2 regions of the Arthrobacter sp. 05T423 genome follow, and region 1 is predicted to be linked to the other one. Evidence: riboswitches for the same ligand, from Rfam matches in the RefSeq annotation. Region 1 holds a riboswitch; the other holds the start of a gene.
What was found. A riboswitch is a leader RNA that binds a small molecule or an ion and turns the genes downstream of it on or off. The one in region 1 is predicted to bind glycine.

Region 1 (5,997 bases):
GACTGCAGCAGCGTTCCGATGGCCAGGCCCATGGTGTAGGGCAGGCGCTTGGGCCCGAACGTGTTCAGCAGGTGCTCAACGAGGCGCCGGATGGCACCGGTCTGGTTGAGGATGGAGCCCATGAGGACGCCGAAGGCGATGAGCAGGCCGACGTCCACCATGATGTCGCCGAATCCGGACGTGATGGTTTTGACCGTCTTTTCGACGCCGAGGCCCACGGCCAGGCCGAGGTACACGGAGCTTATTACCAGGGCTATGACGGGGTTCACCCTGAAACGGACAATCAGGAGCACGGCGGCTAGGACCGCGACGGCTGTGTTGATCAGGACAGCGATGTCTGACATGAGAGGGAATCCGATCGTTGGGCCTTCCGCACTGAAGGCTTGGGAGCAGGTGTGGTCGTGAGGGCGACACATTCGCTGTTCCCATATTATGGGTTCCAGCTCACAATGCAAGATTTTGCAGATGATTTTAAACGCATCGGGCGTCCGGCCATGCGGCCGGACGCCCGATGCGTCGTTTGAAAATTACTGTTTCAAGAGGCTTTCGCGCTTGCCCCTGCCACCCCGCTCATCGCGGGCTGGGTTTCGACGTTGTTGAACGTGTAGAGGTGGACACCCGCAAGAGCAGGTTCCATGGCTGCAAGTTCGGAAACCAGGGACCGGGATGAGTAGCTGCCGGCGTTGAGGAGCCTGCGGGCGAGGGGCCCCTTGCGGTTCAGGAACTTCAGCGATGGCCCGACCCCGATCTTGGTGGCCAGCGCGATCAGCTTGGCCCGCGGGACGGCCCCGGCCACGCCCGCCCAGATCGGAAGATCGACACCTTCGCGGCGCAGCAGTTCGGCGTACCAGCCGATCCTGGCGGCAGAAAAGCACATCTGGGTCACTACGGTGGAGGCCAGGTGCTGCTTCTCCAGCAATGCATCGAGCATGTGCAATTCATTGTGCTTTGGATGGCCCTCCGGATATCCAGCCACGCCGATGGCCATGGTCCCGCCGGTCAGATCGGCAATGTCCTCCATGAGCCGGCTGCTGTTGCCGTAGGGGCCGGCAGCGTCCGGAGCATCGCCGCCGATCGCGAAAACCTCGGTGATCCCTGCCGCTTCGCAGTCCCGGAGCATGCCCGCCAGCTGGGCGCGGCTCTCGATGCTCCGTGCAGCCAGATGCGGGATCACCTTGTAGCCCAGCAGGCCAAGCCGGGCCGATGCCTGCACGGTGGTTTTAACCCCGTGGTGCGGCAGGCATGTCACGGTCAGTGCTGATCCGGCAGGAACATGTGCCTGGACTTTGGGAATGATTCCGTCCGTGGGAATGATCTCCATGCGCAGAGGCAAGTGGTTCGTCATGGGTAGCTCCAGGTCTGGTCGGATGGGCTTGTCAGCGGAGGATGACCGTCCGGTTCCCTGACAGGATGATCCTTCCGTCTGCGTGCCAGCGCACAGCATTCGTCAGGGCCTTGCACTCCGCGTCCTTGCCCGCGGACACCAGATCCGCGGGAGCATAGGTGTGGTCCACCTCAATCACTTGCTGCGCGATGATCGGGCCCTCGTCGAGCTCTGAGTTGACGTAGTGGGCGGTGGCACCGATCGTTTTCACACCGCGTTCATACGCCTGGTGATACGGTTTTGCGCCCTTGAAGCTGGGCAGGAAGGAGTGGTGGATGTTGATGGCCCTGCCGGCGAGCCGGGCAGTGGCCGAGTCGCTGAGGACCTGCATGTAGCGGGCCAGGACCACGAGTTCAACGTCATACGCGTTCACCAGCTCAAAGAGCCCGGCCTCGGCTTCGGCCTTGGTCTCCGGCGTCACGGGGATGTGGTGGAACGGGACCCCGTGCCAGGCCGCGAGCCCTTCCAGGTCGGGGTGGTTGGACACCACTGCCGCGATCTCCAACGGGAGTTCGCCGCTGCGGGCGCGGACCAGCAGGTCGTTGAGGCAGTGATCGTATTTGGACACCATCACCAGGATCCGCTGCTTGCGGTCATGGCGCTCCAGGCGCCAGTCCATGCGCCATTGCCCTGCCAGCGGCGCGAAGCTGGCCCGCAACTGTTCGACGGCGGCGGTGCCACCTGCGGTATCACCTGTGGAGGCGAAGTGGACCCGCATGAAGAAGTGCCCCGCGTCCCGGTCACCGAACTGCTTGAGGTCAACGATGTAGCACTCCTGCTTGAGCAGGAAATCCGCAACTGACTGGACGATTCCCAGGGCATCCGGGCAATGCAAGGTCAGCACAAACTCCCTGCCGGCCTCCGGAGTCCGGGCCCCGCGGGCCTGGCCCGCCGCCGTCGGCTTTTCCTCTGTCCCGATCATCCCTTGACACTTTCCTTCTCCTCGAGACGCCGGCTCGCATGCTCGCGGGCGGCGGTCTCCTCGGCCTGAAGCTCCTCCTGGAAGGCCGCGTAGCGGGCGAGGTGGGCCGGCCGGCGGCGCAGAACCAGCCACGCCGCACCGAGCAGGATGAACCAAACGGGTGTGACCAACAGCGCGGCAAGGGTGTCGGGCTGGGTGGTCAGGGTCCACAGCACAAAGGCGAAGAACGCGAAGACCACCCACACCATGGGGATGCCGCCGGGCATCTTGAACTTCGATGCAGTATGCAGGTGCGGGCGGCGGCGGCGGAAAGCGATGTAGCTGGCGAGGATGATCGACCAGACGAAGACGAAGCAGACGGCGGACACGGTGGTGACCATGTCGAACGCCTTGCCGACGTCCTGGCCGGCGTACATGAGCACCACTCCGGAGAGCAGCAGCACGCAGGACAGGAACAGGGCGTTGCTGGGTACCTTGCGCCGGGACAGGCTGCCAAAGACGGACGGCGCGTCGCCTTCCTGGGCCAGGCCGTAGACCATGCGCGAGGTGGAGTAGATTCCGGAGTTGGCCGAGGACATCGCCGAGGTCAGCACTACGAGGTTGACCACCGTGGCGGCGGCCCCGAGTCCGGCCAGCGAGAACATCGCAATGAACGGGCTGTGGCCGGCCGCGAACTGGGTCCATGGAGTGACGGACATCAGGATAATGAGGGCACCCACGTAGAAAAGCAGCACGCGGACCGGGATGGAATTGATGGCCTTGGGAAGGTTTTTCTCCGGGTTCTTGGCCTCAGCAGCCGTAGTGCCCACCAGTTCGATGCCCACAAAGGCGAACACGGCAATCTGGAAACCGGCCACGAAGCCCATGAATTCGTTGGGGAAGAAGCCGCCATGGCTCCACAAGTTAGAGAAGCTTGCCTGCCCGGCGCCGCTCTGGAAACCGGTGAAGATCATGAACATGCCCACCACGATCAGGGCAGCAATTGCAATGATCTTGATGAGGGCAAACCAGAATTCGGTCTCACCGAACGCCTTGACCGTGGTCAGGTTCAGCAGCAGCAGGATGGCGACGGTGGCCAGGCCGGGAATCCAGAGGGGCAGTCCCGGCCAGAGCTCACGGGAGTACCCTGCGATGGCGATGACGTCCGCAATTCCGGTAATCACCCAGCAGAACCAGTAGGTCCATCCGGTGAAGAACCCCGCCCAGGGCCCCAGCAGGTCAGCGGCGAAGTCGCTGAAGGACTTGTAATTGAGATTGCTCAGCAGCAGCTCGCCCATGGCCCGCATGACGAAAAACAGCATGAAGCCAATGATCATGTACACGAAAATCACGGACGGCCCGGCCGCGGAAATGGTTTTGCCGGAGCCCATGAACAGGCCCGTGCCAATGGCACCGCCGATGGCGATCAGCTGGATGTGCCGGTTGCTCAGCTGCCGCTCCAGGCGGGGAGCCTCGGCGGCTGGCGAACCGGTTGGGGAGGCAGGAGGATGAATCGTCATAAGGAACTCCATCGTTCAAGTGGCCTTGGATGGCCACACTGATTCGGTTCCTCCCCGCTCTGTATGGGACCTGAGAGATTCCGCGGACAGGGTCGTCCGCTTGCACCGTCGGTGAGACAGGACGTGCCTGCCTGCTTTCCAGAGTTGCCTCGCCGCGGCGGTACGTGGGCCTGAGAGTTTCCTGGGGAGGGTTTGCTCCTACGGCGCCTGCTGAACGTACCGGCAGGGCTCTCCCGCCGCAGATCGTAAGCATATTCAGTTATGTCGAGAAAAATCATGCGTGTCGACGGCGGCCGTTTGCCGGCCGGACCCGCTGGCCACCGGATCAGTGTGGTCTCGGTCACGAAGAAATGTCGAACGGGGACCTCCGATTTGGCACGGACGGAATTGTCCGGTAACTTGTGAGCCGAATCACCCCACATCTTCATAGCCTTTCGAACCGTGGCGGGAGAGTCCTCCCTGTCATTCACCGGGCAGGCGCCGTAGGAGCAAATCCTCCCCAGGAATCTCTCAGGCCCCCGTACCGCCGCGGCTAGGCAACTCTGGAAAGCAGTCCGGGTAACCGGACTCACCGACGGTGCAAGCGGAGAACCATGTCCGCGGAATCTCTCAGGTCCAATACAGAGCGGGGAGGAACCCAAACCATGCCGTGTCACACGTGGCCGGCCAAACCTGGAGTTCCTCATGACGATTCAATCTCTTCCTTCAACGTTTGCCGACCGGCATATCGGCGCCAGGCGCCAGGCCGATATCGACACCATGCTCAAGAACATCGGCTATGACACTGTCGATGGCCTCGTGGATACCGCCGTTCCGGCGTCCATCCGCCAGGACAATGCCCTCCGGCTCACCGCAGCACTAAGCGAAGTTGAGGTCCTGGCCGAGCTCCGCCGCCTGGCCGCGAAGAACAAGACCGCCGTGCAGATGATCGGCCAAGGCTACTACGACACCGTCACCCCGCCGGTGATCCGCCGCAATGTCCTCGAAGCCCCCGCCTGGTACACCGCCTACACCCCGTACCAGCCGGAGATTTCGCAGGGCCGGCTCGAAGCGCTGCTCAACTTCCAGACCATGGTCCAGGACCTGACCGCGCTGCCGGTCGCCAACGCCTCCCTGCTGGATGAAGCGACCGCCGTGGCCGAGGCCGTGCTGCTGATGCGCCGTGCCAACAAGGCCGCAGGAGCCAAGGACGGCAAAACAGTCCTGGACGCCGACTGCCTCCCCCAGACCATCGCCGTCGTGCTGGGCCGCGCCGAGGCGCTCGGCTTCGAGGTCGAGGTTGCAGACCTTTCCCAGGGCCTGCCCGACGGCGACATCAACGGCGTCGTCCTCCAGCAGCCGGGCGTTTCGGGCCGGGTGTGGGACCAGTCCGGCGCGATCGCCGCCGCCAAGGAGCGCGGTGCGCTGGTGACGGTGGCGGCCGACCTGCTCGCCCTGACCCTGATCACGCCTCCCGGCGAGCAGGGCGCCGACATCGCCGTCGGAACCGCGCAGCGTTTCGGCGTGCCGCTGTTCTTCGGCGGCCCGCACGCGGCCTACATGGCAGTGCGCACCGGCATGGAGCGCACACTGCCCGGCCGCCTCGTGGGCGTCTCCAAGGACAACGCCGGCGTCCCCGCCTACCGCCTGGCGCTGCAGACCCGCGAGCAGCACATCCGCCGCGAGAAGGCCACGTCCAACATCTGCACCGCCCAGGCGCTGCTGGCCATTGTGTCGTCCTTCTACGCCGTCTACCACGGCCCCGACGGCCTGAAGGCAATCGCCGGGACCGCCCACAACAACGCCCGCGTCCTCGCCACCGCACTCAAAACGGCGGGCCGCGAACTGGTCAGCGACTCCTTCTTCGATACCCTCACCGTGCGTGTGCCCGGCAAGGCCGGCAAGGTCATCACGGCGGCAGAGGCCCGCGGCATCAACCTGCGCCTCATCGACGCGGACACCGTGGGCGTTTCCATTGATGAAACGACGACGGCGGCAACACTTTCCGCCGTGGCCGTCGCCTTCGGCGCCGGCCCGGTCGGTGACGCGCAGGGATTTGAACTCCCGGAAGCCGTGCTGCGCACCTCCGGCTACCTGCAGCACCCGGTGTTCAACACGCACCGCTCTGAAACCCAGCTGCTGCGCTACATCCGCAAGCTTTCCGACCGTGACCTGGCGCTGGACCGGACCATGATCCCGCTGGGTTCCTGCAC
Region 2 (5,997 bases), on a different contig from region 1:
GGACCCCACAGACTTGGCACCAAAGAGGGTGAGAACGTCAGCCACGATGGCCGGGGTCGTCGTTTCATCGGCGGAGATGCCGACGGTGTCAACGTCGATGGTGCGGAGATTGATGCCCTTCTCCTCGGCGGCGGCGATGATGCCGGCAGCCTTGCCCGGCACGGAAACCGTCAAGGTATCGAAGAAGCTGGTGTGCAGGACGTCCAGCCCGGCAGCCTTGAGCGATGCCGCCAGGGTCCTGGCGTGGCCGTGGGCGGTTTCGGCGATCGCCTTCAGTCCCTCCGGGCCGTGGTAGACGGCGTAGAAGGACGACACGATGGCGAGCAGCGCCTGTGCGGTGCAGATGTTGGACGTGGCCTTCTCGCGGCGGATGTGCTGCTCCCGGGTCTGCAGCGCCAGGCGGTAGGCCGGAACGCCGGCGTTGTCCTTGGAGACGCCCACGAGGCGGCCGGGCAGGGAGCGTTCAAGACCCTTCTGCACTGCCATGTACGCGGCGTGGGGGCCGCCGTAAAACAGCGGCACGCCGAAACGCTGCGCGGAACCGACGGCGATGTCCGCGCCCTGCTCGCCGGGAGGGGTGATGAGCGTCAGTGCCAGCAGGTCAGCCGCCACGGTGACCAGCGCACCGCGTTCCTTGGCGGCGGCGATCACGCCGGACTGGTCCCACACCCGGCCCGAAACGCCCGGCTGCTGGAGGACGACGCCGTTGATGTCGCCGTCGGGCAGGCCCTGGGAAAGGTCTGCAACCTCGACCTCGAAGCCGAGGGCTTCGGCGCGGCCCCTGACGATGGCGATGGTCTGGGGCAGGCAGTCCGCGTCCAGCACGGTCTTGCCGTCGTGGGCTTGCTTGTTCTTGTTGGCCCGGCGCATCAGCAGTACAGCCTCGGCCACGGCTGTTGCTTCATCCAGCAGTGACGCGTTGGCGATCGGCAGGCCAACGAGGTCCTGGACCATGGTCTGGAAGTTCAGCAGGGCCTCGAGGCGGCCCTGGGAAATCTCCGGCTGGTAGGGCGTGTAGGCGGTGTACCAGGCGGGGGCTTCGAGGACATTGCGGCGGATCACCGGCGGCGTCACGGTGTCGTAATAGCCCTGGCCGATCATCTGCACGGCGGTCTTGTTCTTGGCCGCGAGCTTCCGGAGTTCGGCGAGGGTTTCGACTTCACTCAGGGCCGGGGAGAGCTCCAGCGGCGAGTCCTGCCGGATGTCTTTCGGCACTGCCGTGTCAACCAGTGCATCGACAGTCTCGTAGCCAACGGCCTTGAGCATGGCTTCGACGTCGGCCTGGCGGCGAGCGCCAATATGCCGGTCGACGAAGGAGGCGGAGGCTGATTGTACAGTCAAAAGGAACTCCATAACTAAGGCGGCGCAGGGTACGCCACAGTGATTCGGGTTCCTCCCCGCTCTGTATTGGACCTGAGAGTTTCCGCGTTGCCGCGCTTACGCGCAGCTCCGCTTGCACCGTCGGTGAGCAGAGCATGCCCTGAACCGTCCGCCCGGAGGCGGAACATTTCAAGCCGGCAGCCTGCTGCTTTCCAGAGTTGCCTTGCCGCGGCGGTACATGGGCCTGAGAGATTCCTGGGGAGGTTTTGCTCCTACGGCGCCTGCTTGTACCTACTTGCAGGACTCTCCCGCCGCAGATCAAAGGCATATTCAATTGAGCGGTGACAACTGTCACAGAGGCTATTGTCCTACGCCAGCCTCGCGTCTGCAAACTGTGGCGCCCCCGGCTGACACAGCCGCGGGGCCTGAACCAACCCCGACGCCGGCCTACCCCCGGAGCCGGCCAAGCGCGGCAAGCAGGCTCCCGACGTCGGCTGCGGTCTCGGCCGGCGTCGCCGCCGGGCCAATGGACAGCATCGCGTTGAAGTAGAGCCCGTCACCCATATACAGGACTGCCTTGGCCAGCCCCGGTCCGACGTCGCGGGCGATCTCGTCGAGCCATCGCTGCTGGATGTGGGCGAACCTGCGCCGGGTCTCCTCGTGCGCCACCTCGGCCAGCCTCGTCGCGGCGACAATAACGCGGTCCAGCGGGGTGTCCGCCCAGACGGACGATTTGATGAAGTAGGCGGCAGCGCCCTCGGGAGCCGCGGCCATGGCCTGGGCATCCGCCTCCGCGAACTCATCCAGCCGGTCCAGCAGTACGCCGATCAGCGCTTCCTTGTTCGGGAAGTGGTACAGAAGTCCGCCCTTGGACACGCCGGCACGGGCAGCCACGGCGTCAAGGGTAGCGGCACGCTCCCCCACCTCAATCAGCAGGGATTCAAACGCATCGAGCACTGCGCCGCGGGCGACGGGTTTTCTGGGCATGGCTTCCATCATGCCGCTTCCCGCCCAGGGTTTATAACTGTACCGTCTGGACGGTATAGTTATCTCATGACCATGCGCTCAGCCCTTCTCCAGGGGCGCACTTCCGCAAACCAGGACACCGGTGGCGGCGTGCGCGACTGGTTCGCCCTGGCCCTGCTCATGTTCCCCGTCCTCCTGGTGGCCGTGGACAACACTGCGCTGACCTTCGCCCTTCCCGCGATCGCCCGCAGCCTCGACCCCTCGGGGGTGCAGCTGTTGTGGGTGGTGGACGCCTACGCCCTGGTCCTCGCCGGACTTCTCGTTGCCATGGGCAGCCTGGGCGACAGGATCGGGCGCCGCCGGCTGCTGATGGTCGGCATCTCGGGCTTTGCGGCGGTCTCCGCGGCGTCCGCGTTCGCACCGAGCGCCGAATGGCTCATCGCCGGCCGCGCGGCACTCGGATTCTTCGGCGCCATGCTCATGCCGTCCACGCTGTCCCTGATCCGCAACATCTTTCGGGAGCCGGGCAGGCGACGGCTGGCCGTGGCCATCTGGGCCGCGGGCTTCTCCGGCGGCGCGGCGCTGGGGCCCATCTTCGGCGGCTGGCTGGTGGAGCACTTCTGGTGGGGTGCCGTTCTGCTCGTGGCCGTGCCCATCATGCTGCCGCCGCTCGTCCTGGGCCGCTTCCTGATTCCGGAGTCCAGCGATCCAAACCCCGGCCGGGTGGACCTGGCCAGCGTGGCGCTGTCGATGCTGACCATGGTGCCGGTGGTCTACGGCATCAAGGAACTGGCCACCCATGGGCCCGGCGTGACGCCGTTCGGAGTTCTGGTGTTTGGCCTGGCCATGGGCATCGCGTTTATCCGCCGCCAGCAGACGCTCGCGTCCCCGCTGCTGGACATGTCGCTCTTCAGGAACCGCGTGTTCAGCACGGCGATCACGGCGAACATCCTGGCGCTGTTTTCCTACAACGGCTTCATCCTGTTCCTGGCCCAGCACCTGCAGCTGCTCGAAGGCATGTCGCCGTCGGAGTCGGGCACCGCCATGCTGCCGGCCCTGACGGCCACGGTGGTGGCTGGCCTGCTCGTGGTCCCGCTGGTCCGGAAGGTGCCGCCCGGCTTTGTGGTGGCCGCGGGCCTGGCGCTGAGCGCCGCCGGTTACAGCGTTGTTGCGTTCGGGAATCACGACGCCGGCCCCACGGCGCTGCTGGCCGCCCTCCTCATCCTGGCGCTGGGCGTGGGGTCGGCCGAGACCATCTCGAACGATCTGATTCTGGGAGCCGTGCCCGCGGAGAAATCAGGGGCGGCTGCGGCGATTTCGGAAACGGGCTATGAAGTGGGCTCGCTCCTGGGGACGGCTGTCCTGGGATCGATCCTGACAGCGTCGTACCAGCAGCATCTCGCCCTGCCGGAGGGCGTCGTCCAGACAGTGCCGGCAGCGTCGGCGGACCTGGCCCGGGAGACCCTGTCCGGCGCAATGGAGCTGGCCGGGACACTGCCGGCCCCGCTGGCCGAGGGGCTCACGGCGGCCGCAAGGGCCGCGTTTGATTCGGGCGTCCATATCACCGCGGCGATTGCGCTGGTACTAATGGCCGCGGCGTCAGTGCTGGCCGCCGTCGTACTTCGCCGCATCCCGTGCGCGAAGTAGCCGGAACCGCGCACAACGAAACAGAAACGGGCTGCCCGGGAGAAATTTCTCCGGGCAGCCCGTCAGCGGGTAATCCAGCCGCCTACTTGCTGTCAGGCTGCGTGACGCTGGCCGATGCCTTCATGTTCTCGGCGCCAACCATCCACGCGTACTGCTCGAGCTTTTCGATGAAGGTGTGCAGGAGGTCCGCAGTGGTGGGGTCTTCCTCATCCACCTCGTCATGGACCTTGCGCATGGTGCCGACGGCCGCTTCCAGCGCTGCCACGATCCGGTCGATAGCATCCTTGGTGTTGATAAGACCCTCCGGGAACTGGGGAAGGCTGGTCGACTTTGCCACGGTTGCGCTGCGGCCGTCCGGCAGGGCGTGCAGGGCGCGCATGCGCTCCGCGATGTCGTCGGCAAAGGCCCGGGCGGCATCGACGATCTCGTCGAGCTGAAGGTGCAGATCCCTGAAGTTGGTTCCAACGATGTTCCAGTGCGCCTGCTTGCCCTGGATGTGCAGTTCGATCAGGTCCGTCAGGACGGCCTGCATGTTGTTGGTCAGTGTCGGTGAAGCCTTCATGAATCCTCCTCGATTGGTCCAGTGGTTTCGACGCTACCGCAGGGACCCCGGCACCGGGAGCGCCGGAGCGCAAATTTCACGATCAGCTTACTTACTACTTTGGGGGTCATAAATGCTCGGCATTCAAATGCCCCTTGCCACATCCCCGCGCCACATGCATACTAAATGAACGTCATTCATTTAGTGACGGTCGTCTCACTGGAGAAATCATCATGATCGAAATAACCCGCCTCAACGCGCCTGCTTCGCTCGCCCGGACAGCGCCGTCCGGACGGCCTGCCTTGAGGGTCGGCGTGGTGCAGCACCGCTGGCACAGCGACGCCGCCGCGCTCCGCGCAGAACTCAACGACGGCGTCGACCGGGCCGCCCGGCTCGGTGCCACCGTCGTGTTCCTGCCCGAGCTCACCCTCTCCCGCTACCCCGCAGACCAGGTTCCGGAGAATGACTTGGCACTGCGGGACCAGGACCGGCCGCGCCCCTCCGACGCAGCCGAGGATCTGCTGACCGGCCCCACCTTCCGCTTCGCGGCTGAGGCCGCCCGCCGGAACGGCATCGCCGTCCATGCCTCGCTCTACCAGCGCGCCGGCAACCCGGACGGTTCGGATGACGGGCTGGGACTGAACACCTCCATCCTGGTGTCCCCGGCCGGCGAACTCCTGGCCCGCACCCACAAGCTGCACATCCCGGTGACCGCCGGATACTACGAGGACGAGTTCTTCCGCCAGGGTCCCGCCGCGGAGGACGCCTACCAAGTCCACGCACCGGCAGAGCTTGGCGGTGCCCGGCTGGGCATGCCCACCTGCTGGGACGAGTGGTTCCCCGAGCTGGCCCGCATGTACTCCCTCGGCGGCGCCGAACTGCTGGTGTACCCGACGGCGATCGGTTCCGAGCCGCTGTTCGCGGACTTTGACACCCAGCCGCTCTGGCAGCAGGTCATCGTGGGCAACGGCATCGCCAACGGCCTGTTCATGGTGGTCCCGAACCGCTGGGGCCAGGAGGGCAGCCTGAACTTCTACGGGTCCTCCTTCATCTCGGATCCCTACGGCCGCATCCTGGTCCAGGCGCCGCGGGACGAGTCAGCCGTTCTCGTGGCCGACCTCGACCTGGACCAGCGCAAGGACTGGCTGACGCTGTTTCCGTTCCTCACCACCCGCCGCCCGGACACCTACGCCCGGCTCACCGAACCGGTCCGCAAGGAGGAGCCGTTCGGGACGCCGGATGCACGGGTTCCGGCAACCTCAGCCACCGTGGCGCCAAGCTCAACCACCGAGGGGGTGAACGCATGAGCACGTGGCGCATGCCAGCCGAAACCGCGCGCCACGAGCGCCTCTGGATGGCCTTTCCCACCGGCGGCTACACCCTTGGCGACACCACGGAGGCGGCGCACGCCGCCCGCTCCGTCTGGGCCGCCGTCGCCAATGCCGCCGTCGAGTTTGAGCCGGTCACCATGGTGGTGGACCCGTCCGACGTCGGGACCGCCGCCCGCTACCTGTCGCCCGCCG

Region 2: linked by a shared signal. The riboswitch ahead of gcvP (aminomethyl-transferring glycine dehydrogenase) and the one ahead of gcvP (aminomethyl-transferring glycine dehydrogenase) in region 1 are both predicted to bind glycine.

What each region holds. Positions count from the first base shown of each region.
Region 1 is NZ_JBFTLC010000053.1:8,220-14,216, forward strand. It holds gene AC1DFE_RS23085 (GntP family permease) at 1-344, opposite strand, end outside; gene AC1DFE_RS23090 (methylenetetrahydrofolate reductase) at 536-1,345, opposite strand; gene purU (formyltetrahydrofolate deformylase) at 1,377-2,306, opposite strand; gene cycA (D-serine/D-alanine/glycine transporter) at 2,303-3,805, opposite strand; glycine riboswitch at 3,954-4,051, opposite strand; glycine riboswitch at 4,241-4,341, shown strand; partial or broken gene gcvP (aminomethyl-transferring glycine dehydrogenase) at 4,490-5,997, shown strand, end outside.
Region 2 is NZ_JBFTLC010000048.1:669-6,665, forward strand. It holds partial or broken gene gcvP (aminomethyl-transferring glycine dehydrogenase) at 1-1,341, opposite strand, end outside; glycine riboswitch at 1,543-1,641, opposite strand; gene AC1DFE_RS22620 (TetR/AcrR family transcriptional regulator) at 1,768-2,307, opposite strand; gene AC1DFE_RS22625 (MFS transporter) at 2,380-3,933, shown strand; gene AC1DFE_RS22630 (Dps family protein) at 4,016-4,495, opposite strand; gene AC1DFE_RS22635 (nitrilase-related carbon-nitrogen hydrolase) at 4,708-5,781, shown strand; gene AC1DFE_RS22640 (agmatine deiminase family protein) at 5,778-5,997, shown strand, end outside.